DNA from 4 places in the Paenibacillus sp. EKM10P genome. Region 3 is predicted to be linked to each of the others. Evidence: riboswitches for the same ligand, from Rfam matches in the RefSeq annotation. Region 3 holds a riboswitch; each other region holds the start of a gene.
The links. A riboswitch is a leader RNA that binds a small molecule or an ion and turns the genes downstream of it on or off. The one in region 3 is predicted to bind cobalamin.
Positions count from the first base shown of each region.

Region 1 (8,144 bases), 230 kb from region 3:
GCCAAGTCGCCCGTTCAGCGTTTTCTTGGCGATTTCCTCGCCGTCCGGCACACTGATAACGACACGGACACCCTTGGCCGATCCGTGCTCCTCAAGCACACCAGATACGGCCTCCGTAATCATCCGGCGCGGCACCGGATTGATCGCGGCTTGCCCGACAGGCACAGGCAGACCGGGCTTCGTTACCCGCCCGACGCCGATGCCGCCGTCCAGCTCAACGCCCGGCTCCTCGCGCCAGCTAACAGAGGCGCTAATTCTTGCCTGATGCGTGGCATCCGGGTCATCGCCACCGTCCTTGATCGTCGTGCAGGAAGCTTCGTCCGCATCCAACACAGGCTCGATCAGTTCAAATGCATGATCGAAGCCCGCGGGCAGCGATATCACCGCTTCCTTCGGCGCTATGCCCGTAATGAGCAGTTGTACCGCTCCCTTGGCTACTGCAGCCGCACAGGCCCCCGTCGTAAAGCCTGACCGCATCGGCTTGTCCGGCGCGGGAGCTTCACCACTTTTCATCCGTTTGGGCCTGTCGGCGGACGCCGCTTCCTTTTCCATGCCAATTCCTCCTTAACCTCTTCTGCTGATCATGCTCTAATTCATTTCATGATACAGCAAACGGACAACCGCATCTAGCGGGCAGCCATTAAGGAGATTGCATTCAATGCTGCTACGACAATCGTGCTGCCGCCCTTGCGTCCAATATTCGTAATGAACGGAATATCCAGCTTGCGTAGCTCGTCCTTGGATTCTGCCGCCGATACAAAACCTACGGGCATACCAATCACTAGTCCAGGCTTAGCCGCTCCTTCTTTCACCAGACGAATCAACTCCAGCAACGCTGTCGGCGCATTACCAATCGCATAGATTCCACCTTCGCCCGCCTGAATCGCTTTGCGCATCGAAATAATGGCACGTGTCGTGTTCAGCCTTTTGGCTTCTTCCATCACGTCCGGGTCAGATATGTACACATGAACATCCCCGCCAAATTGACGGATGCGATCCTTGCTCAACCCCGCCTGAATCATCTGCACATCTGCCACCACCGGCTGTCCTGCGCGAATAGCTGCAATTCCGGCTTCAATGGCTTTTGGATGAAATACCATGCTGCGGCCCAACTCAAAATCAGCAGATGCATGAATGACACGCTGTACGACAGGATATTGTTCAGCTGTAAATGGATGCTCTCCCAATTCTTCTGTGATCATTGCGAAGCTTTTACCCTCAATCTCCTGCGGCTGTACCGTTAGCGGTTTAAAGTCTGTTTTAAAGTCCATGGTATCGACCCACTCCCTTATGGAAAATTAGTTTAGGAAAAATAACTGCTCGTGTATTAAAACAACAGATATTTCTATTAAAACACGCATTTTAAGATGACTATATTTTAGATACATGCCAGCAGTCGTTATGGATTAACTGAACCCGTAGGGACTTGAACCAACTCAAATGGAAATCTTCCCTGTTGCTGTGCGCAATGTATCAATTACTCCGTCGAAATGATCAAATACCGTACCAAACTCTACTTCCGGTCTGGAAATCAAAATGACGTGAATACCCAGATCCAGAGCAGATTGAACCTTCTCATCCACTGCTCCCGTGCGTCCGCTTTCCTTGGTGACCATCACGGTTGTACCAAAGTGCTTGTACAATGCTTCGTTCATCTCACGGGAAAAGGGCCCCTGCATGGCAATAATATTTTTTTGCTCCATCCCCAGTTCGCCGCATTTCTCCATATTGTCGAGGCGCGGCAACATACGTGCAACCAGACGAATCTCCGGGTCTCCGAGTAGATGCTTGGTGAATGTGCCGAGCGTCTTACTGCCCGTCGTAAGCATGACAGAGCCTTTGAGTTGCTTAGCAATTAATGCGGCCTCTTCATAAGAAGACACAATATGGAGCAATGGATGATTGTCATACACCAGTCCCGTCCGCTCGTAGCGAATATAAGGAACTCCAGACTCGCGAGCAGCTGTCATCGCATTCGCATGTGCTTCTTCTGCAAAAGGATGACTGGCATCAACAACGGCCTGTATCCCCTTCTCCCGAATCATTGCACCCATTTCATTGGCTGTCATTCGGCCTGTACGTACGTCCAGCCCTGCTTCGGACAAGCTGGCCGCCGCGCTTTCGGTTACGACCGAAGTTAATACGTTAAAGCCGGTGTCACGGATTTGCAGCGCCAATTCCCTTGCATCGCTCGTTCCGCATAGCATAAAAATCATGAGCCATTCACCTGCCCGGTTACGTTCACTACAGACGGCGCATGTGAATGATCGTGATCATGGTCATTATGGCTGTGAGCATGGACATGCGCATGATCGTGAGCGTGGCTGTGTGTATGGTGCTCGTGATGGTGATCATGCTCATGTGCATGATGGTGATGATGGTCATGATCATGGTCGTGATGGTGATCGTGGTCATGGTCATGGTCGTGATCATGGTCGTGGTGATGATGGTGATGCTCCTGCGCTTCCAGACGGAACTGGCAGTTATCGCAATTAGCCGTAACCTTGCCGAACAAGCCTTCGTTAGCTCGCTCCAGCACCAGCTCAACTAATTGAGGATGGAAGCCAAAATATCCGCCCATTTCCACTTGTAATGCAGGGTGAGCCTCGGCGAATTCCTGAGTCATTTCTCCAATGCGCTTAATCAGCACACCCGTGAATAGAAAATACGGAAGCACGATAATCTTTTTGGCCCCCAATCGTACACAACGCTCTAGGCCATCGGGAAAAGAAGGCTGCGTCACACCGATAAAGCTGCTTTCTACCCACGTATAAGAAAGCTTCTCCCACAGCATACGAGTGATTTTGAAAAAGTCACTGTTCGCATCAGGATCGCTACTTCCGCGTCCTAATACAAGTACCGCTGTTTCTTCGTCAGATACCTGGGCAGATGCCTCTACAGCGCTATTCATCCCTGCTGGAACTGCAACAGGGCGGGCCTCTTTCAAGCGGTTAAGCAGTATGCTAACGATTTTTTCGTGAACGCCAATCGGACGTCCGTATACAAATTCCACCTGCGGGTATTTTGCCTTTGCCCGGTCGATTGCCTTCGGAATATCAATTTTGGCATGCACTGCTGCGAACAAAATAATCGGAATAAAAACGACACGCGTCGCCCCTTTGTCCACACACGCCTGTACTCCTTCGGCAATACTTGGGCGTGCCAACTCCAGAAAACAGGTTTCTACACACGTACCTGGCGCCCGATCTGCCACCGCTTGCGCAAATTCCAGTAGTTCCTGATTACCCTCTGGGTCCCGACTTCCATGTCCAACCAACAATATTGCATCCACTGCTGTGTTTTCCTCCTCATTGATAGGGATAGCCTACATGACGCCCTATTTTATATATATGCTTGTATCCTGTTCATCAAGCCTACCAACCCACTTAATCACCACAAACCGCGTTCACTTCTACTGTTGCTGGTGCATCTTCATGTCGGAAACCCGCAACGATGCCTACACGTTTAAAGAATTTATGAAAACGCTCGTTCGGATGCCCTTTTTCCTTATATTCAGCAATAATGTTCTCCACGATATCCGTAATCTGATCACCCGGAATCCCTTCCGCTACGGGCTGAGCGGCATGAGCATTACGGCCAAATTTTTTGCCGCCGAGAAACAGATCGTATCCTCCCTTGCGATAGACGATGCCGATATCCTCCAGCACCGCTCCATAGCAAGCCATGCCGCATCCATTCAAAGCAATACTCGTTTCCTTGGGTGCCTGTAATCCGCCAAGTACAACCTGTAGATGCTCAGCCACAGGCACCGCATCATCTTTCTCCATATTGCAGAAGTCGCAGGCCTTCACCTTAAACACATCGCCGATCGGCATGACAATGAATCGTTCATCCCGAAGCCGTCCGACCAGTTCCTCGGGGTCTGCGCACGGCACGCGCAGCACGATCTGATGATCTGGCGTGTATTCCAGCTCGCCATCATCACCCGCTACCTCGGCAAGCAGTGCCATCTGCCGAGCAGTGAACTTCTTGTTTCCCACGCCAGGGGAAACCCCCACCTCAAACAGTGCAGGCTTGCCAAAGCCGCCTGACGCCTTCCCAGTCGTAGCCACCGTTGCCGTTCCGACGGCGCTCTGGGCGGTAGGCGCTTGCCCGCTCCAGCGAGCATTGGCTTCGCCCGGCAGCTTGCCGCCGACAGCTAGGCGGCTTAGTGCCTCTGCTGCCAGCGATGCTGGAGCCGCTCCGGTTGGCTTCGCGGGCGCAGCCTGCACGGTAGCCATCGCCTGCGGGCGTGCTTGCGTGGCAACCGCAGCGCTGCTCGCGGAAGGCTCGGGAGACGCAGTCAGAGCTCCACCTCCCTGCGGTGTATCCAGTGCGCGATCCTCTTGCGCGCCCAGCGACCACGGCTCCGCTTCCGTGCGAAGCCGCTGATGCGGTTTGAGCACTTGCTCGGTCGCGTCCAGCGTGTATTTACGCTGATAGCCGCGCGGAGTCACGATTAACCCGTCATACACTGTCGTCGAGGAATTGCCGATGATTACGGTCGTCAGCATCCCGATATCATGGTTCAGCATATCTTCCAGCGTCGTTACAATAACCTGCTGACGTTCACGATAAGCACTCTTCACCAGTCCAACTGGAGTTTGCGGATCACGGTAACGGAGCAAAATGGACTGCGTCTCCACAATCTGGCGGGTACGTCGACCACTGCGCGGGTTGTATAAGGCAATCACAAAATCAGCCGAAGCCGCAGCTTCTACACGCTTCACGATCGTTTCCCACGGGGTCAGATGATCACTCAGACTGATTGTGCAAGCATCATGCATAACCGGCGCTCCCAACAACGAAGCACAGGATTGAATAGCCGAGATCCCCGGCACAACTTCTACCTCAACCCCGTCCTCGCGACGCCAGCCTTTTTGCATCAGCACTTCGTACACCAGCCCTGCCATGCCATAGACCCCAGCATCTCCACTGGAAATGACGGCTACCTTCTTACCCATCTCTGCTTGGCGAACCGCCTCCTGCGCACGGCTCACTTCTTCTGTCATCCCTGTGCGTACAATCTCCTGTCCGTTCAACAACGGACGGATCAAATCAACGTAGGTATTGTAGCCGATAATGACCTCACTTTCGGCCAGCGCATCCAACGCCCGTTTTGTGATATGTTCCATATCTCCTGGTCCAAATCCAATCACCAGCAATTTTCCTAATGGGCTCATCGTGCTCCTCCTATCATCCTTTTCAGGGCAGCTATACTATCTATTTCAATAATTTGTGGCATCCTTTAACTCAAAAAACCCCCATCCTGCCCGGATGGGGTTCCTATGTACGTATCTCTCTTACCAGACGAAACAGCGTAAGAAGACAGTTCTTGTCTTCCTCCTATCTGCCGTTGTTTTCCATCTGTTTTGTTTACGCTTCAAACGCTGCTGAACGTTCATATCCACGCAAACCTGTAACCAACATGGAAAAAGCAACGTGTGCCTGATTTCCTGATTTCGTACACCCATCCTCTCCGCGAAGGTTAACGGTGCATACAGATCAAGGTAGGTCTCCTGGCTTGGCATCAACGGATTCTCTCGTCTTCCCCGTTTTGTACGAGTGACCATTTAAAAGAACCCTCTTCCTTACAGTGGCGGGACCGCTCGGGACTTGCACCCGATTCCCTGTTACCCTTTGCTCAACCGCAAAGGCACCTTGTCTGTCCGCTATTTGATTATGGGTCTTATCATAACCTTGCCTCAATCAGTTGTGCAAGCACGAAAAAAGCTTTATTTCAAGTTCTCTGCTTTATTTTTCAACATATGCAGCAGTTCATCCGGGTCCGCAGATATACTCAGTAGCGCTGGATGATCAGCTCCGGTAAACCCTTCCTGCACGCTATGACGTACCATTTCTACCAACGGGTCAAAATATCCATTCACATTCAGCAGCCCAATGGGCTTGCGATGTATACCGATTTGCGCCCAGCACAATACCTCGAACAGCTCCTCAAAGGTTCCCAAGCCTCCCGGAAGGGCTATAAACGCATCGGCCATCTCGCTCATCGCCGCTTTACGTTCATGCATGCTTGCTACCTCAATAAACTCGGTAACTCCCCGATGAATGATCTCTGCATCGAATAACAGGGTGGGCATAATGCCGGTGACCTGACCGTCACCCGCCAACAGTCCATCCGCCACCTTACCCATCAGCCCTCTGCTGGAGCCACCATAAATTAAACGGATATGCTGGCGAGCCATAGCTTCACCCAGCTTGCCTGCCGCCTCAACATATACCGATGAATGTCCAGGTCTGGACCCTGCAAATACACAAATAGAATTCATAAATGTCTCAGCTCCTGTCCTCAATATCATGCATCGAAACTTATTCATTATATTAGATAAATATTTTCGCTATAACAAAAAACTTTGCGATGCATGTCCAACAAAAAAAGATAAAGACCTCGTAGGCCCTTATCTCTATTTTACTCTGTATTAGTAAATATAAGTTCATTTTTAGCTTACTGCATTTATCAGTTCTAGCTCATTTCAAATGACCGTTCACGCTCTTCAGACCACAGCCATGCACCGAATCGCTATGTTCGAAATATTTGCCCAGTTCTACCATCATCGCACCCATGCGCTCTTCAGTTGGAAATACGACTCGTTCAATCCCTTCTTCCAAAATGGATTGTGCAGTCACCTTGCCTACCGATACAGCAATGACATCTTCACGAAAAGCTTCCAGTAAATCCTCCATTCGATTTTGCTTTCTGGCATATTGGGCCAAAAATCGAATTTGTGGACCACTCGTGAACGTAACGGCATCAATCGTACGGTTTATAACATCATCTAGTAGCGCCTGCAATTTTGCTTCTTCAGGTGGGATATGCTTATAAGGAAGTACTTGGCGGGTCACTACGCCTTGCTCATCCAGCCACTCTACCAACCGGGGGGCCGGGTCTCCATGCAGTTGCAACAGTACTTCCTTCCCCTTCAGATCATATGGGGCAAAAGCCCGTGTCAATCCGATCAAACTTCCGTCCTCGTCCCGTACTGCTGGCGTAAAGCCACGCTTTTTGAGTCCATTGACCGTCTTGTAGCCCCGTGCTGCAATGTTGGAGGATTGCAGCAACTCTATAATCTGCTCGGCCACGCCCATATCCTCTGCCATATCGAACAGAGCATCCAGTCCCATACCTGTCGTGAAGATGTACCAGTCCGGAGGGTTCTTCACCCACGATACAACAGCGTTGCGCAGCTCGATATCATCCAGAAAAACAGTCCCCTGGGCCGGGCGTTCTACTGGCTCGCCCCCCATCTTCATAACTAGCAACGCCATTTCTTCTGCTTTACGGGGACCGGCAAGAGCGACTCTCTTACCTGCCATGCGTTGTGCCATGCTGTTGCCTCCCTTGTAGATGTCGTATTTCTTTCTACCAAGTATACAATCAGAAAGGCAAAAGACAAATAAGAATTACTTTTTCGATAAATACAGTAATCTTATAAGTGGGCGTGTCCTGTTTCGCTTTCCTGCTGGCCTTCTTTCTGATCACTTCTATCCCTCTCCCTGCCAGATGATGAATTATCATCACCTCTCCCTTTAAATTTGGGTCGGAGCAACATCCACAGCAAGAAGGGCATGAATACAAAAAAGATGACCATCACCGCAGTCCATTCCCGGCTGAAATCATAAATTTGTACGATGTTGGAGAACAGCATAAACGAACAGACATAACCTAACAAACCTAAGGGCCAAACCATCAGACTCCCCCAGACATGGGCAAACATGCGCTTTACCGCCAAACTGGTAACGTACAGATCAATTCCAATCTTCGTAAGAAAGGCTGGTACGGTCAGTGCTGCCACGAACAAGTCGAACCGATCCAGGAAGTCCGTTAGTTGCAACTGACGCACCAGTTCATACGATGGATAAAACAGTCGTGACAAGATAGGAACTCCAATCACCAACTCCGACAGCAACACCAGCATGATTATAATAGCGGTTCCGAGTAAATGCCCCAACCACGCACTACGTCCATTATAGCTCTTCCCAGAAATCACAAAGGGAACGATCATGATATCGGCCATATATCCGAGCATGCGCCAGCTCCCCTTGATCACTCCATCTACCTCCGGATGTAAATAGGGTCTCAGCATCGAAAAATCCATATTACCTCCAAAAAAAAGCGGCATAGT
Region 1 is NZ_JAALET010000003.1:254,126-262,269, forward strand. It holds gene HFE01_RS10545 (cobalt-precorrin-5B (C(1))-methyltransferase) at 1-552, opposite strand, end outside; gene HFE01_RS10550 (precorrin-8X methylmutase) at 627-1,271, opposite strand; gene cobK (precorrin-6A reductase) at 1,437-2,216, opposite strand; gene HFE01_RS10560 (sirohydrochlorin chelatase) at 2,213-3,292, opposite strand; gene cobJ (precorrin-3B C(17)-methyltransferase) at 3,387-5,183, opposite strand; cobalamin riboswitch at 5,493-5,678, opposite strand; gene HFE01_RS10570 (LOG family protein) at 5,736-6,290, opposite strand; gene HFE01_RS10575 (uroporphyrinogen-III synthase) at 6,490-7,347, opposite strand; gene HFE01_RS10580 (GerAB/ArcD/ProY family transporter) at 7,449-8,144, opposite strand, start outside.
Region 1: linked by a shared signal. The riboswitch ahead of cobJ (precorrin-3B C(17)-methyltransferase) and the one ahead of HFE01_RS11585 (ABC transporter substrate-binding protein) in region 3 are both predicted to bind cobalamin.

Region 2 (8,144 bases), on a different contig from region 3:
GCAGGATATTTTCAATATCAGCGACATCACCTACACCGAAGAAATCCCCGTAGATTTTAATATCACGGATGTAGCCTTCCTTCAGATCCATGCGGATATCTATAATACCGACCGGGAATTTACGTGTGTGCTTGATATTGCTCTCAGGGGATAGACCATAGTTCCAATCCCACGATTGATAGCGTTCTTTGGAAATTTCATGGATTTTAGCCCAATCCGCATCGGTGAGCTTATATTGAGGCACCTGATCCAATTCTGAACCAAAGATGGACCGCAGCAGTTCCTCGCGAAATTGTTCTATGGTCATCTCACGGTCCATCAGTTCGCTGATGTTAGCCACGCGGCTACGGACGGATTTTGTGCTTTTGGATTTGAATTTTTCGGGATTGGCGTGCAGCGATGCAGCCACATTGTCCAGATTCAGGTTGAACATCAATGTACCATGGCTGAACATACGTCCACGTGTGGCAAATTGAGCATTTCCTGAAATTTTACGTTCTCCGACTTGCAGATCGTTGCGTCCCGTCATTTCGGCTTCTACTCCCATTTGGTGGAGGGCGTCAATCACAGGTTGCGTAAATTTGAGGAAATTATGAAAGGACTCCCCGTTATCCTTGGTAATGAAGCTGAAATTTAAGTTACCGAGATCATGATATACAGCCCCGCCGCCGGACAGGCGACGAACGACTTGAATATTGTTGTCTCTCACAAACTCAGCATTGATTTCTTCAACGGTGTTTTGATGCTTGCCTATAATAATAGAAGGCTGATTAATGTAAAACAGCAGATAGCTGTCGTCCAGCGGTAAATGCTTGAGCGCGTATTCCTCAATAGCAAGATTAATGGCTGGATCGTGTATGCCCTGGTTGTCGATGAACAGCATGTCCATTCCTCCGTATATACAAACTGTGTATTTTATGTGTGCCTCCCCCTATTGTAACCCAAGTGAGCCATGTACAAAAGCTCATTTGCATTGACGGGACGCGAAAAGCAGCCTCATAATGGAGCTAAATGATTGAAAACGGGCGGAAAGGATATGAGGCAATGATAGAGGTTTACGGTCATGGCGGGGACAGGGAAACGGCTGCCGCGACATTTGGCGGAGCTGCGGCGGATTTTGTGGATTTTAGTGCGAATATTAATCCGCTCGGCCCGCCACCGGAGGTGCTTGAGGCACTGCGAAGCTCATTGGACACGGTGATTCGCTATCCAGACCCTGGACACCGCCACTTTAAAAATATGCTGGCACGGCGGCTGCACGTTCCACCGGAGTCGCTGAGCATCGGTAACGGCGCTGCTGAAAGCATGGCGCTGCTGCTATTGGGCCTGGCTCCCAAGCGTGTGGGCACAGTGGAGCCGTGTTTTTCGGAATATGCCGAGCTGGCTGGCAAATTTGGAGCCGAGATCCACCGGGTATACGGGAAGGCTTCGCTTCAATGGAAGGCAGACGTGGAGGACATCCTTCAGCTCATGAAGCAGGTAGATGTACTGTTCCTTGGGCAACCGAATAATCCGAACGGTGTGCAATATGGCGTGCAGGAGCTATACGAACTGGCAGAAGCGGCTGGCAGAACGGGTACCGTGCTGGTGGTGGATGAAGCCTTTATTGATTTTATCCCACTGGAACGACAAGTCTCATTATTGCCTGTGCTGGATCGCTATCCTCATGTGATTTTGATCCGATCGATGACCAAATTTTATGCCATTCCTGGCTTGCGATTGGGCTATGCGATTGCTCATCCGGACTATATCCGGCAAATGACGGCCAAACAGGTGACCTGGAGTGTTAATGGATTGGCGTTGCTGGCTGGAGAGGCGTGTCTGAGAAGTGGGCAAGCTTATGAGCGCCGCACACAGGAACTGATTGCGACGGAGCGCAGTCGCTTGCTGACTGCCTTAGCGGAATGGGGCTGCGGTGTCGTTCCCGGCGAAGCCAATTACGTGCTAGCAAGGGCGCCGGGAACGTGGAGTTCATCGGCTATTCAGCAGGCGCTTGGACAACGTGGGATTCTTATACGTAGCTGTGCCATGTATCCGGGGCTGTCGGCGAGCCATTTTCGAATTGCAGTCAAGGACGCCGAAGCCAATAATATGCTGCTGTCTGCACTCAGTGAAGTGTTGGAGGAGGAGCGGCGTGATCGTTAGCTTGGTTATCATGGCAGCCTATTTGCTGGACAGGCTAATCGGCGATCCGAGATGGTTGCCACATCCAGTCATCGGGATGGGACATGCCATTTCAGCATTGGAAAAAGCGATTCGTCGTAAGGTCCGCAGTGACCGGGGATTGAAACGTGCGGGTATACTGCTTCCACTCATTGTGGCAGGAGGCTCCTTTGGGCTTGCTTGGGGGCTATTGTGTGTGCTTGCCTGGATTCACCCATGGTTGTCTGTCGTCGTAGAAATTGTTCTGGTTGCAACCACAATTGCTTCCAAAGGACTAAAGGACGCAGGGATGGCCGTATACCGAGCGTTGCAGGCGAATGACCTGACTGTGGCACGTCGGGAGCTAGGCATGATTGTCGGGAGGGATACGCAGCAGCTTGACGAGCCTGAAATTGTACGCGGTACCGTCGAAACAGTCGCTGAAAATATCGTGGACGCCATTATTTCCCCGCTTTTTTATGCCCTGATCGGGGGAGCCCCCTTGGCACTGGCATATCGTGCCGTAAATACGCTCGACTCAATGGTTGGCTACAAAAATGAAAAGTACCTGCATTTAGGCTGGGCCTCGGCACGTCTGGACGATGTAGCTAACTACATTCCGGCTCGCCTGACAGCAGTTATGCTTGTGATAGCGGCGTGGTTGTATCGGCTGGATGCTGCAAGAAGCTGGCGCACAGTCAAGCGGGATGCCCGTCTGCACCCAAGCCCGAACAGCGGCTTCCCCGAATCAGCAGTGGCAGGTGCCTTGGGGATTCGTCTCGGTGGCTACAACGTGTATCACGGCGTACGCTCCTTTCGGGCATATATGGGCGAAGAGATACGACCACTGGAGTCGAAGGATATCCGGCATACCATCCGGCTGATGTTCGCCGTATCCACTATGTTTGTAGGGTTGTGTTTGTTGGGAGCTGCGGGGTGTTTTGCCTTGGGATGGATGCGGTGAGGAGTGACATTATTTTGAAACAAAATACAGAAGGGAAAAGAGTGCGAGAATGTGCACTAAGTCCGAACCCACAACAGGATAGTGAGCCGAATGATGCTAAAGAAGATCTGCAGTGGGACATGGAGCTCGTGCTAGTTCGTCATGGCACAACCTCATGGAATAAGGAACGTCGATATCTGGGACATGCCGATTTGAGTTTGCTGTCTGGAGCAGAGCAGGAATTAAAGCCTTTGCGGGAAAAATTGCAGGGCCAGTCCTTTGCTCAAATCTATTGCAGTGACTTGATGCGATGTCGCCAGACCTTGCAGATCATTTTGCCGGAGTCAGCATTGACGACTGAACGTTCCCTATCTGCTATGCCTCCCATGATGGAACCACGTCTGCGAGAACTTCACTTTGGCGAGTGGGATGGAAAAACGTATGACATGCTTAAGGATGTGGCGTTGTATCGCGCTTGGATTGATGAGCCGCAACGAATCACCCCGCCTGGAGGAGAGTCTTGGGTCCATTTTGTGAATCGTCTGCGTGAATTCCTTGACTCTCTGTTTGCGTGGCGCATTGCTTTGAAGGTTCAGCCAATAGAGTCGAATGCTGCACCGCCCTCTGTTTTGGTTGTCACGCATGGTGGAGTAATTCGCCAATTGGTTTGTATGCTGATACCAGGTCATGATTTTTGGAGTCTGAATCCAAAACCGGGAGAAGCGATTAGGCTTCAGTTAAGGCTGGCAGGACTGCACAATTGTATAGCAAAATTGCTTTTTCACTAGGGTAGTTGTGGCGAATCAAGCAGCTGTTTGGGTTGTAAGCTAACTCTTTTTAACCTATAATCATCAAGTAAAAGAACGGCTTGACTACACTACATCAAATATCCAGCAGACGAGGTCGGCGCCGTGTGAGGGAACTTGCTTTTCTTCATTGCGCTGTTAAAAGGGAAGTCGGTGTGAGTCCGACGCGGTCCCGCCACTGTAAATGGAAACATGCTCATTAGCCCTGTTACATGTGCCGCCAAGCATGTGAAAGAATATCAGGGCATGCCTCTTCCATAAGTCAGGATACCTGCCCGTCCGCCTGTCACCATAATCCTTCGAGGAAAGGATGACGTGTTCGCAGTGACTGTCCATGCGGAAAGAAGCTGCCCGCCTGCGCACGATCTGTGCTAACGTGACCCCTGTATCCTGATATGAGGATGCGGGGGTTTTTGATAGGAAAAGAAGGCTGGAATGAGGAAAATATCGGATGATGTTCAAGTAACGCTCTTAACGATTTTTGTATGAAGGGGTGCAAATCATGGCAGGCAAAAAAATAAAGGTATGGACAACAGGTCTATTGGCGCTGATATTGGCAGTTGTGCTGAGTGCATGTGGCGCGAATGGAAAAAATGTAGAAAATAAAGAGGGCCAAGCTTCTTCACAGCAGCCGGGACAGACCGTGACCGCACAAGAGCCTCCGGGCAAAACGGTTTACCCGCTAACGGTTAAGGATGCAACAGGACAGGAATTTACATTTAAAAAGGCACCGGACAAGATCGTTTCCGTCTCCCCGGCAGAAACCGAGGCGTTGTTCGCTATCGGATTGGATAAGGAAATTGTTGGTGTATCCGACTACTCTGATTACCCGGAGGCAGCTACGAAAAAGCCTAAAGTGGGCGGTATTATGAAACCGAACGAAGAGGCGATCATTGCTGCGAACCCTGATGTCGTTTTTGCAGGAATTTCACTTAGTGAACAGGCTACGACTAAGCTGCGTGACATGGGAATTATGATTTTTAAAACGGAACCGAAGACCGTTGAAGATGTCATAGCTAACATCGAATTGTATGGGAAAATCACCGATCATCAGAAAGAAGCGAGAGCGGTGACCGACAAGATGAGAGCAGATGTAGCGGAAGTGAAAGAAGGAGTTAAAAATATCGGCAAAGGGCAGAAGCTACGGGTATACGTCGAATTTTCACCAGGCTGGACAGTGGGTAAAGGCGAGTTTATGGACGAACTGATCACATTGGCGGGCGGCGAAAACGTGGGTGCCACGCAGAAGGGCTGGTACCAAATCAGTGAGGAAAATATTATAGCTGCCAACCCTGACGTGATTTTATACAGCAAAAGTGTGAAGGATGACAAAACAGGCCAGTCCCTCGGCGATATCATAAAAGCTCGTAGTGGATGGGATCAAATATCGGCTGTTCGTAACAATCGTGTATTTGCCGTGGATGATAATTTGATTAGCCGTCCAGGTCCACGCGTAACAGAAGGACTCAAGGAAGTAGCCAAGGGCGTGTACCCTGAAATTTTCAAATGAACCGTAGACTGATCGGTTTTGGGGGGACTGGTCTTGTCTTGCTGCTGCTGACGCTGCTGCTCTGTCTTGGCATCAGCTCGGTCAGTCTTCCGGTCAGCCAGATCACAGGTATTTTGATCAACCACCTACCGTGGTTAGGTGATACGTTTACACCGGATTGGAATACATCTGCAGAGCAGATTATTTTGAAGGTGAGACTGCCACGGGTGTTACTGGGAATGTTGGTTGGAGCAGCGCTGGCGCTGGCGGGAGCCGGATTTCAGGGTGTGCTGCGTAATCCTTTGGCTGATCCGTATACACTGGGAGTGTCTTCGGGAGCTTCGGTAGGAGCGGCAGTGCTGATTTATTGGGGGCTTCAATTTTCATTTGTGGGTATATGGACCCTTCCGCTAGTCGCATTTATAACCGGCATGCTGACGCTGTGGATGGTGTTGACGTTGGCGCGTGAAGGTGGGAAAATTCCGACCCAAAGCCTCATTTTATCAGGTGTGGTGATGCAATTTTTTGGGGGAGCCATTGTTTCTTTTCTGACAGCCATGTCGAAGGAAACAGTCAATGAAATATTGTACTGGACGTTGGGAAGTCTTAGTCTGCGAGGTTGGTCATATACGGGAATTCTTTTACCTTACGTGATCGTTGGGTTGGTGTTTCTATGGAACCGGGCACGGGTGCTGAATATTCTGGCTTTGGGTGAACGTCAAGCGGCTCATATGGGGGTTCATGTAGATGCGACGAAGCTATCTGTCCTGATCATATCTACCTTGCTGACAGCTGCCGCTGTCTCAGTATGCGGAGTCATTGGCTTTGTCGGACTCGTTGTACCACATATCATTCGTCTGGTGACAGGTCCTGATTACCGGATGATCGTTCCGTTGTCTGCACTGGGTGGAGCTATTTTTATGGCTTGGGCAGATACGGCAGCTCGTACGCTGTTAGCCCCGACGGAAATTCCTTTGGGCGTGATGACAGCCTTTGTGGGAGCACCGTTCTTCGCATATCTCCTGTACCGGAACAAGAAGCTGCGCAGGGGGGATCTGCTGTGACCGAACCAAGTGAATTACTAAAGGTGCGTGCTCGAGCATTAGAGGTAGCGGGCCTGAGCCGTGCTTATGGGGATTTCCATGTGCTAAAGAATGTTAGCTGGAACGTAGACGAAGGAGCTTGGTGGGGGATCATTGGTCCGAATGGGAGTGGTAAATCCACGTTGCTGCATCTGCTTTCTGGTGTAGACCAGCCGACCTCTGGAAGTGTTCATATCTATGGTAAAAAGATCGATAGCTACAGCAGAAAAGAGCTTTCCCGACTTGTAGCTGTACTCCAACAGGAGGGGATTCCTCCAGTAAGATACACGGTCAGGGAAGTTATAGAAATGGGACGGTTCCCTCATCAGGACTGGCTAGGCAGGGAAAAGGGAGTTGATGTGGAGGCGATTACGGATCGGGTCCTAGCGCGATTGAGTCTAACTTCACTAGCTGACAGAACATTGGATCGCTTGAGTGGGGGACAGCGACAGCGTGTAGCTTTGGCGAAAGTGATGGCGCAGGAGCCACAAATATTGCTGCTGGATGAACCCACGACCTATTTGGATTTGCGCTATCAGCTTGAATTTATGGAATTGCTGGCAGAATGGCGCCAAGAAACGGGCGTGACGATCATTGCTGTCCTGCATGATCTTAATTTGGCGGCACAATTTTGCGATAGTTTGCTTGTACTTAAGGATGGAATGGTTGAAGGATTGGGTAGTTCATCGGATTTGCTAACAGAGGACCGGATTCGGCGTGTATATGGTGTGGAGCCTGCGATGCTTCCGCATCCCGATAGCGGCGTACCGCAACTCTTGCTGCGCAGAAGCTCTGCGTCTACAGCAGACCAATAGGAGATTGGGAACATACTAAAAAGAGCAGGGAGTGGAAGGTATGAACGACAAGCTGCGTCAGCTGATCGATAGCATAGCCCAGCCGGATGGAGTGGCGGCTTCGGCAGCGTCAGCACATTTGGACCAATTAACAAAGCCACCTGGAAGTCTTGGAAAACTGGAGAGTTTGGCCATCCAGCTAGCAGGAATTACTGGCGTGGACAAGCCTGAATTTGATCATAAAACGGTGATGGTCATGGCTGCGGATCATGGGGTGTGTGAAGAGGGAGTTAGCGCCTTTCCAGCTGAGGTTACGCAGCAAATGCTGTATAACATGCTGTCAGGCGGCGCAGCAATTAATGTGCTGGCACGTCATGCAGGCGCTGATGTCCAGGTAATAGATGTTGGCGTGAATGCGGACGTTGCTCACCCGGATTTGGTGAATCGTAAGGTGCGTATGGGCACTTCGAATATGGCTAAAGGGCCAGCCATGCTGCGTACGGAAGCGGAACAAGCGGTTTTGGCCGGAGCTGAAGCCGTAGCAGAAGCGGTTAAAGGTGGCACACGTCTATTTGTTACCGGAGAGCTGGGCATCGGGAATACGACAGCCAGCGCTGCGGTTGTATGTGCGCTCACCGGACTTGATCCGGAAGTGATCGTGGGCCGGGGAACAGGGGTAGATGTGGCGGGGCTTACCCATAAAATAGCCGTTGTCTGCCGCGCATTGGATGTGAATCAGCCGGATGCCAATGACGCACTGGACGTGCTGACCAAGGTCGGCGGTCTGGAGATTGCCGCTCTGGCAGGCGTCATCCTCGGCGCAGCCGCGCATCGCTGTCCAGTGGTGCTGGACGGCTTTATTTCCGGCGCGGCAGCCCTTGCTGCACG
Region 2 is NZ_JAALET010000001.1:508,065-516,208, forward strand. It holds gene lplA (lipoate--protein ligase) at 1-883, opposite strand, end outside; gene cobD (threonine-phosphate decarboxylase CobD) at 1,045-2,145, shown strand; gene cbiB (adenosylcobinamide-phosphate synthase CbiB) at 2,135-3,106, shown strand; gene HFE01_RS02275 (histidine phosphatase family protein) at 3,121-3,873, shown strand; cobalamin riboswitch at 3,969-4,184, shown strand; gene HFE01_RS02280 (ABC transporter substrate-binding protein) at 4,394-5,401, shown strand; gene HFE01_RS02285 (FecCD family ABC transporter permease) at 5,398-6,444, shown strand; gene HFE01_RS02290 (ABC transporter ATP-binding protein) at 6,441-7,277, shown strand; gene cobT (nicotinate-nucleotide--dimethylbenzimidazole phosphoribosyltransferase) at 7,318-8,144, shown strand, end outside.
Region 2: linked by a shared signal. The riboswitch ahead of HFE01_RS02280 (ABC transporter substrate-binding protein) and the one ahead of HFE01_RS11585 (ABC transporter substrate-binding protein) in region 3 are both predicted to bind cobalamin.

Region 3 (8,144 bases):
GCGGATTTTGGACAGCCGCGTAATTTGCTGCTGGCGCTGGTTACACTACTGGTTATTCTGCTTGTCAATCGAGTAGCCAAGGGCTTTTTACGCTCGATTTCCGTTCTTATTGGTCTGTTCGCAGGTACTGTAGTCGCCTATGCGATGGGAATGGTGCATTTTGCTCCCGTAGCGGATGCTTCGTGGGTGAGTATTGCGCAGCCGTTTTATTTTGGTAAGCCGGAGTTTAGCATTATGGCAGTATGTACGATGATTATCGTCAATATTGTGAGCATGGTCGAGTCTACAGGGGTTTATCTAGCAGTAGGTAAAGCGATTGATCAGAAAGTGGAGCAAAAGCAAATCGTCAATGGACTTCGTTCGGAAGGACTTGCAATTATGTTGGGCGGTATTTTTAATGCGTTCCCTTACACGGCCTTCTCCCAAAATGTGGGTTTAATCTCGCTGACTCGCGTCAAATCCCGTAACGTTATTTTTGCTGCGGGCGGCATCATGGTCGTCCTCGGTTTGCTGCCTAAGCTGGCTGCCTTGACGACAGTGATTCCTAACGCTGTGCTGGGCGGGGCGATGATCGTCATGTTTGGCTCGGTTGCTGCATCAGGCATGTCTATTTTGTCAGAAGTGGATCTGCGGAAAGAAAGCAATCTGCTGATTGCAGCATGTAGTATTGCCGTGGGCCTAGGCTCAGCTGTTCTGCCGCAAATGTTCGACCAACTGCCGAGCTTTGCCAAAATGCTGCTGCAAAACGGCATCGTATCTGGCTCGATTACGGCAATTGTCTTGAACATTGTTTTGGCAAGAAAACAGGGTGAATCGGTCAAAGGCGTTAATGTCTCAGAAGTTCCACAGAAGGTTTGATGAATAGGAAATAAACAAAAACAGCCGGAGAGAGGGCGTTGCCTCTTTTCCGGCTGTTTCGCATGGGGTTATCCAGAACTAGTTATTTATTAAGCAGCATGAAATTATTGATAATACCCTCTTTCTGTATGAAGATCGGGGTTTGGATTTTCGAGTGGTAGGAAGAGGCATGGTATAATCTACCTTAAGGACTTTGGATAGTGGTGGATGTTTTCGGATCACGGCGCAGCTTCCCGAAAGGGGGTGAAGCCGATGGTCAACCTTGTGTCGTGCTATGATGTGCTGCGTTGGATGGTTACGTTACTAAGCCTGGTGTTTAGTATTCGTAAACTTTATCGCTGGCTGCGTCGGAAATTTCGGAACAAGCGAAAACCCACCGCGTAATTAGGTTGGCCCCTAACGGTGGGTTTCGTTCGCATTAACATTCAGTTATGCAGCGCGCCGTGGTGGTGATCCACAGCCTTTCAAGTCCTAAGAGTCTTTGCCGTTGGAGCGGCGAAGGCTCTTTTTAGTATACGGATACGGTGGTTATCTCTATACCTAATTTTAACACGTGAATTGCGTGCACGCAACGTTAAGACATACCTTCAATTGCGCGCAAGCAATGAATAGCCTTGGTCTTGATTCACACTATATTATTCAAATTTAAATTATTACGCAACATTTGTTGACAAGCCAGTAGCAACAAAATAAGATAATCCTAAATCGTAATAAAAAGGAATAAAGAAAGAAAACAGGTGTGAGCCGGACAACTCTATATACGAAGTTTCGTAGAGACGATGTAGATAGTTGTTGAGCGTGTTCACTTAAAAGGGAAGTTCGGTAGATTCCGACACGGACCCGCCACTGTATACAGGCATCAGCAGGGTAATGCTGGAGCTTTCAGAACAAGCCACTGGAACTGTGAGGAACCGGGAAGGCCTGAAAGATACGCTTGGAGTCAGGAGACCTGCCTGTTTTGACATCACTGTCAGACCCACGGGATGCTGGGGAGGTGGTTAGGCGTGCTGCATACGGAATGTCTGAAACCGATCTGATCCCTTCTATGTTTTTGGAGCTGGCTTTGAGGTGAGTTTTGACATTTTATAATGAAAGCATTTCTGACTGCTGATCAAGTGGTTGGGAATGCTTTTTCGCGTTTTGCGTTAGGTTTATACGATTTTACAAGATAGAGGGGGAAATGTGGGATGATAGGCAATCGTAATAGGCGTTCATGGTTCATATGTACAGGATTGCTGCTGCTGATGGCAGTTATGACTCTTTCGGGATGTGGCGCAGCCACAAAGACGGAGGATAGCTCGGGCAAGGGTGAGAACACGTCTGCACAACAGACTCAAGCAGATAAAAAGCTAGTGATGGCGTATACGTGGAAACCATCCGGCGTCGATCCGCATGGAGACAATAGCTGGGATGTGATGCGTTCCGGTGCCGGTGAGACACTCATTCGTTTGAATGAAAAGCTGGAGCCTGTGGCTTGGCTAGCCAAGGAGTGGAAACATGATAGTCCTAATGTGTGGTCGTTCAGCGTGCAGGATAAGGTCACGTTTCATAATGGAAAGAGCATGGATGCAGTAAGTGTAAAAGCATCTTTGCTGCGCTCAATCGAAAAAAGCCATCTGGCGAAGGATTTACTGGATGTGAAGTCCATTGATGTAACTGGTCCGCTGACGCTGAAAATTACGACAAACCAGCCGAATGCAGCGCTGGCATCCAATCTGGCTGATCCGTCAACGATCGTGATGGATGTGGCATCCATGAAAGATGAGCAGAGCTACCCTGCAATGACAGGTGCTTTTAAAATCAAAGCCTTCAACAAGGATCAATCCTTGGTCGTCGAGCGTTATGACGGATACTGGGGCGAAAAGGCGCGCTTGGCCGAAGCGACGATGAAATTCATTACGGACGGTAATTCGCGCCTGATGGCGTTGCAATCTGGTGAGGTGGATGTAGCCACGGATATTCCGGTAGATAACGCAGAGGTATTAAAAAAGAACGACAAGCTACAAGTGCTGTCGGCTCCATCCTTGCGCACCCATATGATTGTGTACAACATGGAATCACCTGTGTTCAAGGATGCAACCAACCGTAAGGTGGTGGACAGTCTGATTCCGCGCGCATCCATTGTGAGCGCCGTCATGAGGGGATTTGGTACGGAAGCAAGCAGCCCGTTTCCGGGCATTCTTCCCTTCGGTAAGACTGAGCGTAAAGCATTGGACGGAACGGCGGAGCAGTTGTTGACGAAGGATGGCTGGCAGAAGGATGCCCAAGGTACGTGGACCAAGCAGGGCAAGCCATTCGAGGTTACGCTGCTGACCTTCCCACAGCGTCCGGAGCTGTCCGTCATGGCTGAGGTGATTCAGAGCCAATTGCTAAATGAGGGAATCCAGGTCAAGATTCGCAAGGTGGAAAATATCGATGAGGCGTTGACCAAAAACGATTGGGATTTTGCTATGTACAGCATGCTCACGGCCCATACAGGGGAGCCGCAGTATTTTATGGACATGTTCTACTCCTCTACAAGTGAAGCCAATGTAAGCCGTTATGCTTCCAAACCGCTGGAGAATATTCTTCACAGCCTGAAGTTGGCGAAGGATACCGCACAGCGTAATGCGGTAACACTGCAAGCGCTGGATATCATCAATACAGATTTACCGCAGTCGTTCATTGTGCACCCTGACAATGTGTTTGGTGCGAAAAAAGGAGTAAAGGGCTTTACACCTCATCCGATCGAGTATTACTACATTACAGCGCAATCTGATATTGCGGAATAACGAGCAACGTATCCTATGATTCGTTTTATATTGGAACGTGTGGCGCAGCTGCCCATCATTGTATTCGTTGTATCTACGCTGACTTTTGTACTGATGAGGCTGGCTCCTGGTGACCCTGCTCTCATTTTGCTCACCGCGCATAATGTTCCTGCTTCTGGGGAGGCGCTAACCGCGCTGCGAAACGAACTGGGCTTGAATGAGCCGCTTCATATTCAATATGTGAACTGGCTGAGGGATGTGTTCACAGGACATTGGGGAACCTCGTATGTGTCCAAGGAGTCAGTGCTAAACGAACTATGGAGCAGACTGCCCGCTACGGTGGAGCTAGCTTTGGCGGGCTTTGCCGTCATGACGGTGCTTACGCTTGGGATGGGACTGGCTGCCTCGCTAAAAGTCAGCGGTCCACTAGATCGTCTGGGCAGGCTGTTCGCTTTGCTGGGATCGTCAATTCCTTCTTTTTGGCTTGGGTTTCTGCTGATCTATCTATTTTCCGTTCGCTTGGGCTGGCTCCCATCCATGGGAAGGGAGGACTGGACACATTTAGTACTCCCAGCGCTGACGCTTGGTGCAGGATTGGGAACGGTGCAAGCCCGTGTATTGCGTGCTCAGATGCTGGAGCTGAGTGACCGGAATTTTGTGAAGGCAGCGAGAGCTCGCGGTTTTTCACGTATGCATATTCTCTTTTTTGAGATATTTAAACATGCCGTTCTGCCTATGATCACGCTATTAGGTACGAATCTATCATTTATGCTGGCAGGTAACGTCATCGTAGAAACCATTTTTTCATGGCCAGGGTTAGGAAAGTATTTTATAGATGCAATTACGCAGCGGGATTACCCGGTGATTCAGGGATATGTTATGTTTGCCGCGTTTTTAATTGTAGGTGTTCAGTGTTTGGTGGATGTGGTCCAGACGGTGATAGATCCAAGGCTGCGTTTGCGTTAAGGGGGAAGCTGAAAATGAAAAAGATACGGCTTTCCTTTAGAGGAAGCTTGCTGGCAGGGGGCGCACTATTTGGCCTGATCGTGCTGCTTGGGTTGCTGGCTCCCTGGGCCGCTCCGCATGATCCTCTGCATGTGGACCTTCTGAACCGTTTGGCACCACCCAGCCGTAAATATCCTTTCGGTACGGATCATCTGGGTCGGGATGTGCTGTCACGGCTCATTTATGGAATTCGGACAAGCGTATTAATCGCTTGTGCGATTACGGTAGCTACGCTGTGTATTAGTCTGCCCACAGGCTTGCTCATTGGTTATGTGCGAGGACGTGTGGATCAGCTGATTATGCGGGGAATCGACGGCGTACTGGCTTTTCCCGATATTATTTTAACGGTGGCGATTGTGGGTATTTTGGGGCCGGGTTTCGTCAACATGACCTTAGCGATTATTGCGGTACGGTGGGCGGGCTATGTCCGCTATATCCGCAGTTTGGTTCAAAAAGCCTGCCAGGAGGACTATGTACGGTATGCCCGTTTGTCCGGCAATTCACACATGCGCATACTAAGGCGTTATGTATTGCCACAAGTATGGCCGCAATTATTGGTATATGCGGTATGGGATATCGGACACGTGGTGTTAATGATCGCTGGACTCTCCTTTCTTGGACTGGGTGTACAGCCGCCCAAGCCAGAGTGGGGCGTGATGCTGCATGATGCAACCTCGTATTTTCAGGTGGCTCCGCATGTTATGATCTTTCCGGGTTTGGCGATTATGCTGTTTGTGCTTGCCTGCCAGCTTCTGGGTGATCATTTTTCAGAAAAGGGGGCGGCGAAATAGTGGGAAAACGACCAGTCATAGGGTGGAAGGATACGATAGAGCGAGCTTACGTACAAAAACCGTTGTTACACGTGGAACATTTGGAGATTAGTCGTACAGGTGCAGGAGCAAGCGGAAGCGGGAACGGGAGCAATCCGCTACTGCGAGATGTGAACTTTTCCGTCTACCCAGGGGAAATTGTGGCTCTGACTGGACCAAGTGGATGTGGCAAGAGCCTGACCGCACACGCAATCGCGGGTATGCTGGACCCAGATGTTGGTGTTACGCAAGGGTGCATCTACTATAACGGGGAAGACATTATCCCGTTCCATGAACAGCGCTGGCAAAGACTGCGCCGTGAGGATATTGCCCTGCTCATTCAACAATCGCTGAGCGGGCTGAACCCGATCCGTACCGTCCGCGCCCAGCTGACGGATACGCTTAGACTGCACAGGCGGCGCCAAATGCACGCCCAGAAGGAGCAGGGCCAGGCTGATCTTGCCCCGTCCCACACTGCATCACAGCAGACCCATCGACGACAGGGCGTAATGTCACGGATGCGACAGATGCTGAACCGTGCCACGGAGCTGGCTGGAGGCCGCACTACTCCAGGGCAGGAAGCTTATTTGTGTTCTCTGCTCCGCAAGGTCGGTTTTGCCGATCCTGAGTATATTCTGTCATCATATCCTTTTGAACTAAGCGGAGGTATGTGCCAAAGGGTGCTGCTGGCTGCAATGTTAAGCTCCGGCCCGCGCCTCTTTATTGCCGACGAGCCCACTACAGCGCTGGATGTGATCAACCGCGACAAGGTTCTGTCATTGCTTTTACAGTTGAGAGAGGATTTCGAGCTCACTATTTTGTTAATTTCACATGATCGTCAGGGTATGAGTCGCGTAGCAGATCGAGTATTGGAGATGACCCCGGAAGGGAGGATGCAACCGTGATATTGGAATTGAAGAACGTCACCAAAGCTTATCCTGTCCGCAGACGGAGAAAAGGCTGGTTCAATACGAAACACAGTGAGCAGGCTATAAAGAAAGTGAGCTTGGAATTACGACAGGGAGAATGCCTTGGACTGGTTGGAGAAAGCGGAAGTGGCAAAAGCACGCTGGCACAGTGTATCCTGGGGCTAGAGTCGTTGACCTCGGGGGAAATCTGGCTGAATCAGCAGCCCATACATACCGGAAGGATGAAAGATATTCATCTGTACAAACGAATTCAGTTAGTCACGCAGGACTCGGCCTCCTCACTGCATCCCCGTATGACCATTCGAGATATTCTGATGGAGCCGATCCGGAACTATTTTCCTGAGCGAAAAGTAAGGGCACTGGATATCTGCCTTTCCTTACTGGAATCGGTAGGGTTGGAGGCTGACAGTCTGAAAAAATACCCTGCGCAGCTAAGCGGTGGACAAAAACAGCGGGTGTGCATTGCTCGGGCGTTGGCCGTTGAACCAGAAATCATCCTGTTCGATGAATCCGTCGCCAATCTGGATACGACAACCCAGTCCTCCGTGCTGAACATGCTCAAAAGAATGCAGCTCGAACGTCAGTTGTCCTATCTTTTCATCACCCATGATCTTCAATCCACCCGTACGTTCTGTGATCGTGTTGCCGTCATGGTTCAGGGAGAGATCGTGGAAATATTCGAGGATTGGGATGAAGAGCTAGTGAAGCATGAATACACGCGTACTCTATTTCAAACGTTGGCGGATTAATCCATAAATTTAATATTATACAAATTCAAAATAAATAAGAGCTTTGCTTGTCGAATATTGTTGACAAAATATAATGTGGTACCTATTCTAAATATGATTATGATAATCATTATCACATATATAGAAAAGGGGAAATACATTGATGTCCGTTCGACACCGCAAGACTGCCACCTTTATGTTGGTGACGCTCCTCTTATTATCCGTTATTCTGGGCTGCGCGAAGCAGGAGAACACACCTGCATCCACCTCTACTAACGGAGCTGCCAATGAAAAGTCGATCACGCTATCGTGGCCACGGGACATTGGTACAATGAATCCTCACGTATACAACCCTTCCCAGCTATTTGCACAATCCATGATTTATGAGCCGTTAGTCAGCTACAAGCAAGGAGGCAAGCTAGAGCCTGCTTTGGCTGAATCTTGGACCATATCCAAGGACGGCAAGACATATACGTTTAAGCTGCGTAAAGGTGTGAAATTTTCCGATGGAACGCTATTTAATGCCGCGATTGTGAAAAAGAACTTTGACGCTATTATGAAAAATGAGAAAACGCATAGCTGGCTTGGTATAGTAGGCGTTCTCGATAAAACTGAAGCTGTAGATGACAGTACGTTCCTAATGACGCTCAAAGAGCCATACTACCCAGTTATTCAGGATCTGTCTGTCGTTCGCCCGTTCCGTTTTTTAGGTGAAGCCGGGTTCCCGGATGATGGAGATACGTCCAAAGGGATTAAGAAACCTGTAGGTACAGGACCTTGGATGCTGGATGAATACAAGCAGGATGAGTATGCAACCTTTAAGCGTAACCCGAATTATTGGGGTACTGCACCGAAGGTGGACAAAATTACGGTCAAAATTATTCCCGATGGTGAAACACGTGTAATGGCCTTTGAAAAAGGCGACCTGGATCTGATTTATGGAGAAGGTGTTATTAGCCTGGATGCTTTCAAACAGCTTCGCGACACGAATCAGTATGTTACCACGCTGTCCGAGCCTGTCGGCACAAGAAGCCTGTTGCTCAACTCGTCCAATCCCAAGCTGGC
Region 3 is NZ_JAALET010000003.1:481,669-489,812, reverse strand. It holds gene HFE01_RS11590 (nucleobase:cation symporter-2 family protein) at 1-858, shown strand, start outside; gene HFE01_RS27600 (hypothetical protein) at 1,111-1,242, shown strand; cobalamin riboswitch at 1,625-1,829, shown strand; gene HFE01_RS11585 (ABC transporter substrate-binding protein) at 2,046-3,629, shown strand; gene nikB (nickel ABC transporter permease) at 3,645-4,574, shown strand; gene nikC (nickel transporter permease) at 4,589-5,404, shown strand; gene HFE01_RS11570 (ATP-binding cassette domain-containing protein) at 5,404-6,327, shown strand; gene HFE01_RS11565 (ABC transporter ATP-binding protein) at 6,324-7,100, shown strand; gene nikA (nickel ABC transporter substrate-binding protein) at 7,243-8,144, shown strand, end outside.

Region 4 (8,144 bases), 200 kb from region 3:
AGCTGTCACACGAAGCGTCTCCTCATCGCTCGTCACATAGGTACCCAGATGTTCATCATGCAGTGTCACGCTGCCATAGCCCCAATCTGTCATGGTCAATACCGTTGGCTCTCCACCCTGGGACAGGCGCATATCGCCAGAAGAATTAACTATGAGCTTCGCGCCATCAGTCGATGCCGTCAAGGTCACACGATCTTTGGCATCGGAGTACACGACACGTTCCTCCGCGCCCCCGCTTTCCAGCTTGGCACGAATCGCCTCCAGCGGTGTAACCCGGTAAGGCAGCGTACCGGAATACCAGTCGCGGAACACCTCATTGCCATGCGAACCAATGACCGCTACTTTGCCGCACTGGGCAGGGTTCAATGGCAGAAGCTTTTGCTCATTTTTGAGCAGTACGATCTGCTCCCTCGCCGCACGCAACGACAATGCACGGGCTTGCTCTGTCATTAAAGCCTCTTCCCCGATGGAGGCATATGGATTGTCTGCCGCCGGATCAAATTCCCCCAAACGAAAACGAACACGGAACGTATGGAACAATGCCCGATCCAAGTCCTCTTCTTGTAGCGAGCCCTGCTCCAAAGCTTCTCGAATCGCCTGCTTGGAGAGCTCTGCATCATCGGTAATGCTGTCAATTCCAGCGCGAATAGATTCAGCCACGCCCGGCGTATGGGAAACGTAATATTGATGGTCGTTTACAATCCCCATCACATCACCCGCATCACTTACGACAAAGCCGTCCATTCCCCATTCGCCTCTGACAATATCGTTAACACCATGGTATAACGTAGCAGGCGTCCCGTTAATCAAGTTGTAAGAAGTCATCATCGACTGGGCTCCGCCCTCCGTAAAAGGCTTCTCAAATGCTCTTAGATAATATTCTCGCAGGTTTCGTGGGTCTATGCTGGAGGAGCCAATACCCCGGTCCACTTCATTATTGTTACCTAGAAAATGTTTTAACGTCGCAACCGCTTTCAAATATACCGGATGATCACCCTGTATCCCTTTGACTAACTCCTTCGACAATTCTCCCGTCAAATACGGGTCTTCGCCGTAGGCCTCCTCATTCCTTCCCCATCTTGGGTCACGCTCCATATCCACTGTAGGCGCCCACAGGGTAAGACCGTTCAATTTTGGATCACGACGATAGTAGACACGCGCCTCATCTGCAATAACAGAGCCGATCTGACGCATTAACTCCGTATCCCAAGTACAGGCCAAACCCACAGGCTGAGGAAATGAAGTGGCCTCTCCCAACCAGGCTATCCCGTGTGCTGCTTCCGTACCGTGCTTGTAAGCTGCAACTCCCAAACGGTCAATGGCCGGCTGGTATTGCAGCATAGATTCGATCTTTTCCTCTAAGGTTAGTCGCGACACGAGATCCCGTACACGCTCATCTAGTTGAATCTTCGGATCTTGAAATAAATATTCGATACCCGTTGTTTCATGACTCAAATCCGTCATCTCCTTAGCTTCATTAAGATGATAAAAAGTTATGCACGAAAGCGCTTTAATATATCATAACGAAAAAGGATTACACCAGCAACAATACCGAAAACATCCTAAATTGGATGAAATACAAACCGCGGCATACGAGAAAAAAAGTTGCAATTTCTTTTTCTTATATAAAGCTAAAAATGATATTTTTTGGTATAATCAGGATATATCATTGAAGGAGGAAGCGCTGATGAAAAATACCGGAATGACACGGCCTCTGGATCAGCTGGGGCGAATTGTACTCCCTAAGGAAATGCGCACCACTATGGATATCAATATCGGTGATTCGCTTGAATTCTTCGTAGATGAAGAAGGATTTGTATTAAGGAAATACACGGGTGTCTCCTGCAAATTTTGCGGCGCAGTGGATCATTTAACTTATTTTCGGGACAGCTTTATTTGCGCTGATTGCATCCAGTTATTAAAGAACGATGAACATGTACATGCCACAAGCAACGATGCCATCCAGGCTCAAGAACATACCAAATCGAACCAAGCCAACACTACCTGGCAGCCCAAGCATTCCAGAGTGCAACAAGGTGAAATGGTAAAAAAGCTCCGCAAGCTGATTCAGGAACATCCGAACCTGCCACAAAAAGTGTATGCAGAAATGCTCGATATTTCCCAAGGCCGTGTGTCCCAACTGAAAAAGCTGCTCTAAACCTTCTAAAAATTTTTTTCCCAATATCATATACGATGTACTCGAAAACCTACTTATTTCACTGTAACTACAATGGCCAGGTATAGAGTAAGGTGCATATCTGTGGATGTGTCCCTTATTCTATACCTGGCCTTTTCCTGCTTCCCGCCTCTATCAATGTGACAATAGTCACATACTCTCAATGTCTACGTATATACAATATATAGATCGAAACAATTGGTTATCACTAGATATCATCAATATGTTGTTTTTGTGAAAAATATATATTTTTTACTATATGGAGGGTTTTACGATGAAGGTGCTGGAGGAACATCAATTATACGACATCGGTGAGCGAGTCATTGGGGCACAAGATCTGGACATGCTGCGGGAGAATGCAAATTTAAATGGAGAATCGTTCAGCGGCAAAATGAGCAAGCTTGGCTCGGAATATGCCAAATGGTATGCGCGCCTGCGTGTACTTCCGCCTGAATTAACAGACGCGATTGACCATGGGTATGTATATGTTCACGATTTGGACCAATATGCGCTCGGAACTACAAATTGTATCTTTATTCCATTTGGTCGTTTGCTACAAGACGGTTTCAATACAGGCAATGGCTCTGTACGCACACCACAAACAATTATGTCTGCTATGGCACTGGTCGCCATCATATTCCAGTCTCAACAAAATAGCCAATTTGGTGGTGTCTCTGCCAATAAAATAGATTGGGATCTTGCTCCATACGTTGCTCGTTCCTTCCGCAAGCATCTGCGCAAAGGACTCCGGCTGTTCGAGGAAGAGCTAGACTCCCGTTGGTCTGACGACGAGCTGCATTTAGCCAATACTCACTTGCAAGAGGTCTGCCCTCGTTCATACTCATTCGCACGCGAAGAGACAGAGACAGAAACCCGGCAGGCGGCGGAATCGCTCATTCATAACCTGAACACGATGAGCAGTCGGGCAGGGGGGCAAATTCCATTCACTTCACTGAATTACGGGATGTGTACGTCTGCTGAAGGTCGGCTTGTTTCGCAATCGTTGCTGGAAGCCACGATTCGTGGACTGGGCAGCGGGGAAACTCCTATTTTCCCACAACATATTTTCCAATGTAAAAAAGGAGTCAACCAGGCAGAAGGCGATGTCAACTACGATTTGTTCTTAAAAGCGGTAGAATGCTCCAGCAAGCGGATGTATCCCAACTTTGTGAATGTGGATGCTACCTTCAATCTGCCTTATTACCGCGCAGATGACCCGGATACCATCATTGCCACGATGGGCTGCCGTACCCGTACCATTTCTGACCGTTTCGGCAGAAACCGCCAGAGCGGCAAGGGTAATCTCTCATTTAATACTATTAATCTGGTACGGCTCGGGATTGAATATGGTATTTGCACAGGCAAGCGTCTGACACCTGACCGTGACCGCTTTGACGCGAGACTGGAAGAGGTTATGCGAATTGCAGTGGACGGTCTAATCCATCGCTATCATATCCAGACCAGCCAGCCAGCCAAAGCCTCGGACTTTATGATGCGCGAAGGGGTATGGGAAGGCGGAAAAGAACTGGCACCTGATGAGAAGGTGGGAAGCGTCCTAAAGCACGGTACGCTTTCGATCGGATTTATCGGGCTGGCTGAGTGTATGAAAGCATTATACGGAAAACACCACGGAGAGGATGATTTTGTATACCGTGAAGCACAGCGAATCATCACCTCCATGCGCGTGTATTGTGATCGAATGAGTGAACACCACAATCTAAATATTACATTGTTCGCGACACCTGCCGAAGGATTGTCTGGCAAGTTCACATTGCTGGACCAACGTGACTTCGGAGTTATTCCTGAGGTCAATGACCGGGAATATTACACGAATTCCTTTCATATTCCGGTGTATTACAAGCTCCCGGCTGCTCGTAAAATCAGCTTGGAGGCTCCGTTCCATAATCTATGTAATGCGGGTGCAATTTCATACATTGAGCTGGACGGTAATGCGCGGAATAACCCGGAGGCGTTTCTTAAAATTGTTCAATACGCGCTGCATCAGAACATTGGCTACTTCTCCATCAACCATCCGGTGGATCGTTGTACGGAATGCGGCTATGAAGGAATTATCGGGACAAGCTGTCCTCAATGCGGCACGGATGAGGAACACACGCACTTTCAGCGTTTACGTCGGGTAACCGGATATCTGACAGGTGATTATACCGTTCGTTTTAATGCTGCCAAGCAAGCCGAAGTTCGCGACCGGGTGAAGCATAAGTGAATTTGTGCGGCTATATTCCGGAATCTCTGAATGAAGGATACGGCCTGCGCACCGTCGTATTCATTAGCGGTTGTCGCCATGCCTGTCCCGGCTGCTTTAATCCAGCTTCGTGGAACTTTCGCGCAGGGGAGCCATTCACGCCCGAGCGTCAACAGGAGGTCATCCGTGATATCATGGATAATCCGCTGTTGGACGGATTGACTCTCTGCGGGGGAGATCCTTTTTTCTCAGCAGCAGAATGCTCGCAATTTGTACGTAACTTCCGCGCGGCTTGTCCCGACCGAACCGTCTGGGCCTACACAGGCTTTATCTACGAAGATCTGCTCATGGATCAGGAGCGACAGGAGCTGGCGCAATTGTGTGACGTGATTGTAGATGGCCGTTTTGTTGAACAGCAAAAAGATCTGACCCTCCCCTTTCGGGGCAGCCGTAATCAGCGCCTGGTAGATGTGAAAGCCAGTACTCAAGCAGGTTACACCGTTTCATTAGCTTAAAGGCGATGTTCTACTTAGCAAGATGCTATACCAAAGACAAGTCCCCCACGATAGGTCGGGCTTGTCTTTTTTGCATATAACTAACAGATTCCACTCCAGTTTCTATTACTGTTTCTATTGCACATCCTGTGAGTTTCACTTATGATGGTGAACAAGTATACGAGTGCATAATTATTCGTCATACCTTAATCGCATAGTTTGGAAATAGGTGTCTGTTCTATTCAGATCAGACTTAAAAGGGAAGCCGGTGCAAATCCGGGACGGTCCCGCCACTGTAAACGGGGAATGTTCAGCTGCTCATACACCCACTGGTCCACAGACCGGGAAGGGATGCTGAACGTCATGATCCGTAAGTCAGGAGACCTGCCTATTTTAACAACATCGCAGTACCTACGGAAGATAGGGAGGTGTTAAGAGCAGTCGCCGTATTTTTGAATTTTAATCGCGGAGGCATTCTTTCCCCTACTTATTTTTAGCCTTGGGGACAGAATGCCTTTTTTGGTACGTAAAAATAAACTGGCTACCACTTAGGAGGAAAACCTACATGTCCATTAACGAACGATCTACATTGTCCGGTTTGACTAGCAGTAATCTGGGATATCCGCGAATCGGCGGGAACCGGGAATGGAAGAAAGCACTGGAGCGCTTCTGGCAGGGTAGTATTAACGAAAGTGAACTGCATAGTGAGATGAAAAGATTGCGGCTGGAGCATCTGAGCAAGCAACGTGACAAAGGGATTGATCGCATTCCTGTCGGAGACTTTTCCTATTACGATCATGTGCTGGATACATCTGTGATGTTCGGTCTCGTACCCGAACGGTTCAACTATCGTCCTACAGGTCCGGTTCCTCTGTCTGTGTATTTCGGGATAGCACGTGGGCAGAAGGGAGCTACCGCCAGCGAAATGACCAAATGGATGAATACCAATTACCACTACATCGTTCCCGAATTGGAAAATGCGGCTCCAGTGCTCACTGAAAATAAGCCCTTACTCGCTTATCGTGAAGCAAAGCAAGAGCTAGGCATTGACGGTAAACCGGTTCTCATCGGCCCCTATTCATTTGTTGTTTTATCCAAAGGCTATGATCGTAAGGATCTCGCTTCTATTATACGAACCTTCCAGCCTTTATACGCCCGAGTCTTGTCAGAGCTAGCAGCAGAAGGCGTTCAATGGGTCCAAATCGATGAACCTGTCCTGACCACCTCATTCCCGGCAGAGGATCTGGAGATTATTCAGGAGGTCTATGAAGCTTTGACCCAAGCTGCTCCCTCCTTAAACATCATGCTGCAAACCTACTTTGGTAGCCTAGATCATTATGAGCGTCTGACTGAACTTCCGGTCCAGGGACTGGGTCTTGATTTTGTCTATGATGATGGCGAAAATGTCCAGCATATATCGCGACATGGCTTCCCCAAAGGGAAAACGCTGGGTGCTGGTGTCATTGATGGGCGCAATATATGGCGCAGCGACCTGAATGCCGTGGCTGCGCTGTTGGGCCAGTTAGCAGAACAAATCAATGCAGAACAGCTTATCGTGCAGCCATCGTGCAGTCTGCTGCATGTGCCGGTCAGTCTGGAAGCAGAGCACAAGCTGGACCGAGAGCTGGTGCATGCCCTAGCCTTTGCCGATGAAAAGCTGGATGAAATCGCAGTCTTGACGGCTGCACTTGGTAAGCATGATCCATCCGCACTTGCCAAGCTTGAGCAAAGTGCGGAAGCGGTAGCCCGCTTCAACAGCTCAGCGGCAAGGGTACAGACAGCTGCCGATTTGGCCGACCTGTTGGCAAAGGAGCCACTATCACGCAGCGTTCCTTTCGCCGAGCGCCGTATAATTCAGCAAAATAGGCTGAAGTTACCCCCACTGCCTACGACGACCATCGGCAGCTTCCCGCAAACTGCTGAGGTTCGCAAGGCCCGTCTGCACTATCGCAAAGGAGAATGGTCTGCCGAGCAATATCGGACATTCATCCAGCAGCAGATCAAGGAATGGATTGATATCCAAGAGGACATTGGCATAGATGTGCTTGTACATGGGGAATTTGAACGGACTGACATGGTTGAGTTTTTTGGCGAAAAACTAAAAGGCTTTGCTTTTACACAAAACGGATGGGTGCAATCTTACGGCTCCCGCTGTGTTAAACCGCCGATTATTTACGGAGATGTGTCGTTCGATCAACCAATGACTGTAGAAGAGACGGCATTTGCCCAATCGTTAACCTCCAAGCCAGTTAAAGGAATGCTTACAGGCCCTGTGACCATTTTGAACTGGTCCTTTGAACGTAATGATATTCCACGCAGGCAAGTTGCTTTGCAATTAGCTCTGGCATTACGGGCAGAGGTAGAGGCACTCGAACAAGCGGGTATTAGCATGATTCAGGTGGATGAACCCGCAATTCGCGAAGGGCTCCCGTTGAAAAAAGAACAACAGCAGGCCTATCTGGATTGGGCGGTTCAAGCCTTCCTTGTGACCACGGCCACTGTTGAACCTGCGACTCAAATCCATACACACATGTGCTATTCCGAATTCCAAGATATGATCCAGTCCATTTCAGACATGGATGCCGACGTGATTTCTATTGAAACCTCTCGTAGTCATGGTGAATTGATTGTTAGCTTTGAGGATCAGGTGTACGACAAAGGCATCGGTCTGGGCGTGTACGATATCCACAGCCCGCGCATTCCTGATGAATCAGAAATGCTAAGCATGATTCAGCGTGCCTTGCGCGTACTGCCAGCAGATTTGTTCTGGGTTAATCCAGACTGTGGGCTGAAAACCCGCACCAAGGAGGAATCTGTCGCCGCGTTGCGGCAAATGGTACAGGCGGCTCAAGCAGCCCGAGCCGTGCTGTCTGTATCCAACTAATATTTTTATCGTATCCAATCACGTTATTATATCCATCATATCCTATTCCCTTTTCGGTCTTTCTATTAGAGACCGGAAGGGAGTTCTTTATTCCAAGTCATATAATGTATATAAACCTTGAATGTGCTCGATTTTTAGCTGCTTCAGATGTATACCTAAGCCATGCTCTCGATCCCAGGAACAATTAAAATTCAAATATAGTTCATCCTTTTCCGATGAGTCGGAAATCAGTATAGATATAAGCTGCATTCGATCCAGCAATTGCTCTGGTCGCTCCACATAAGGCGCATATTCATTAGGGTCCTCTCCCCATGAGCTGTATGCCTTCCGATACTTTTCCACGATGTCTACATAATGATGGTATATGGACTCCAATACTTGAGGATG
Region 4 is NZ_JAALET010000003.1:283,514-291,657, forward strand. It holds gene HFE01_RS10680 (glycoside hydrolase family 3 C-terminal domain-containing protein) at 1-1,455, opposite strand, end outside; gene HFE01_RS10685 (AbrB/MazE/SpoVT family DNA-binding domain-containing protein) at 1,688-2,158, shown strand; gene HFE01_RS10690 (anaerobic ribonucleoside triphosphate reductase) at 2,451-4,400, shown strand; gene nrdG (anaerobic ribonucleoside-triphosphate reductase activating protein) at 4,397-4,894, shown strand; cobalamin riboswitch at 5,084-5,279, shown strand; gene metE (5-methyltetrahydropteroyltriglutamate--homocysteine S-methyltransferase) at 5,439-7,757, shown strand; gene HFE01_RS10705 (DUF6985 domain-containing protein) at 7,845-8,144, opposite strand, start outside.
Region 4: linked by a shared signal. The riboswitch ahead of metE (5-methyltetrahydropteroyltriglutamate--homocysteine S-methyltransferase) and the one ahead of HFE01_RS11585 (ABC transporter substrate-binding protein) in region 3 are both predicted to bind cobalamin.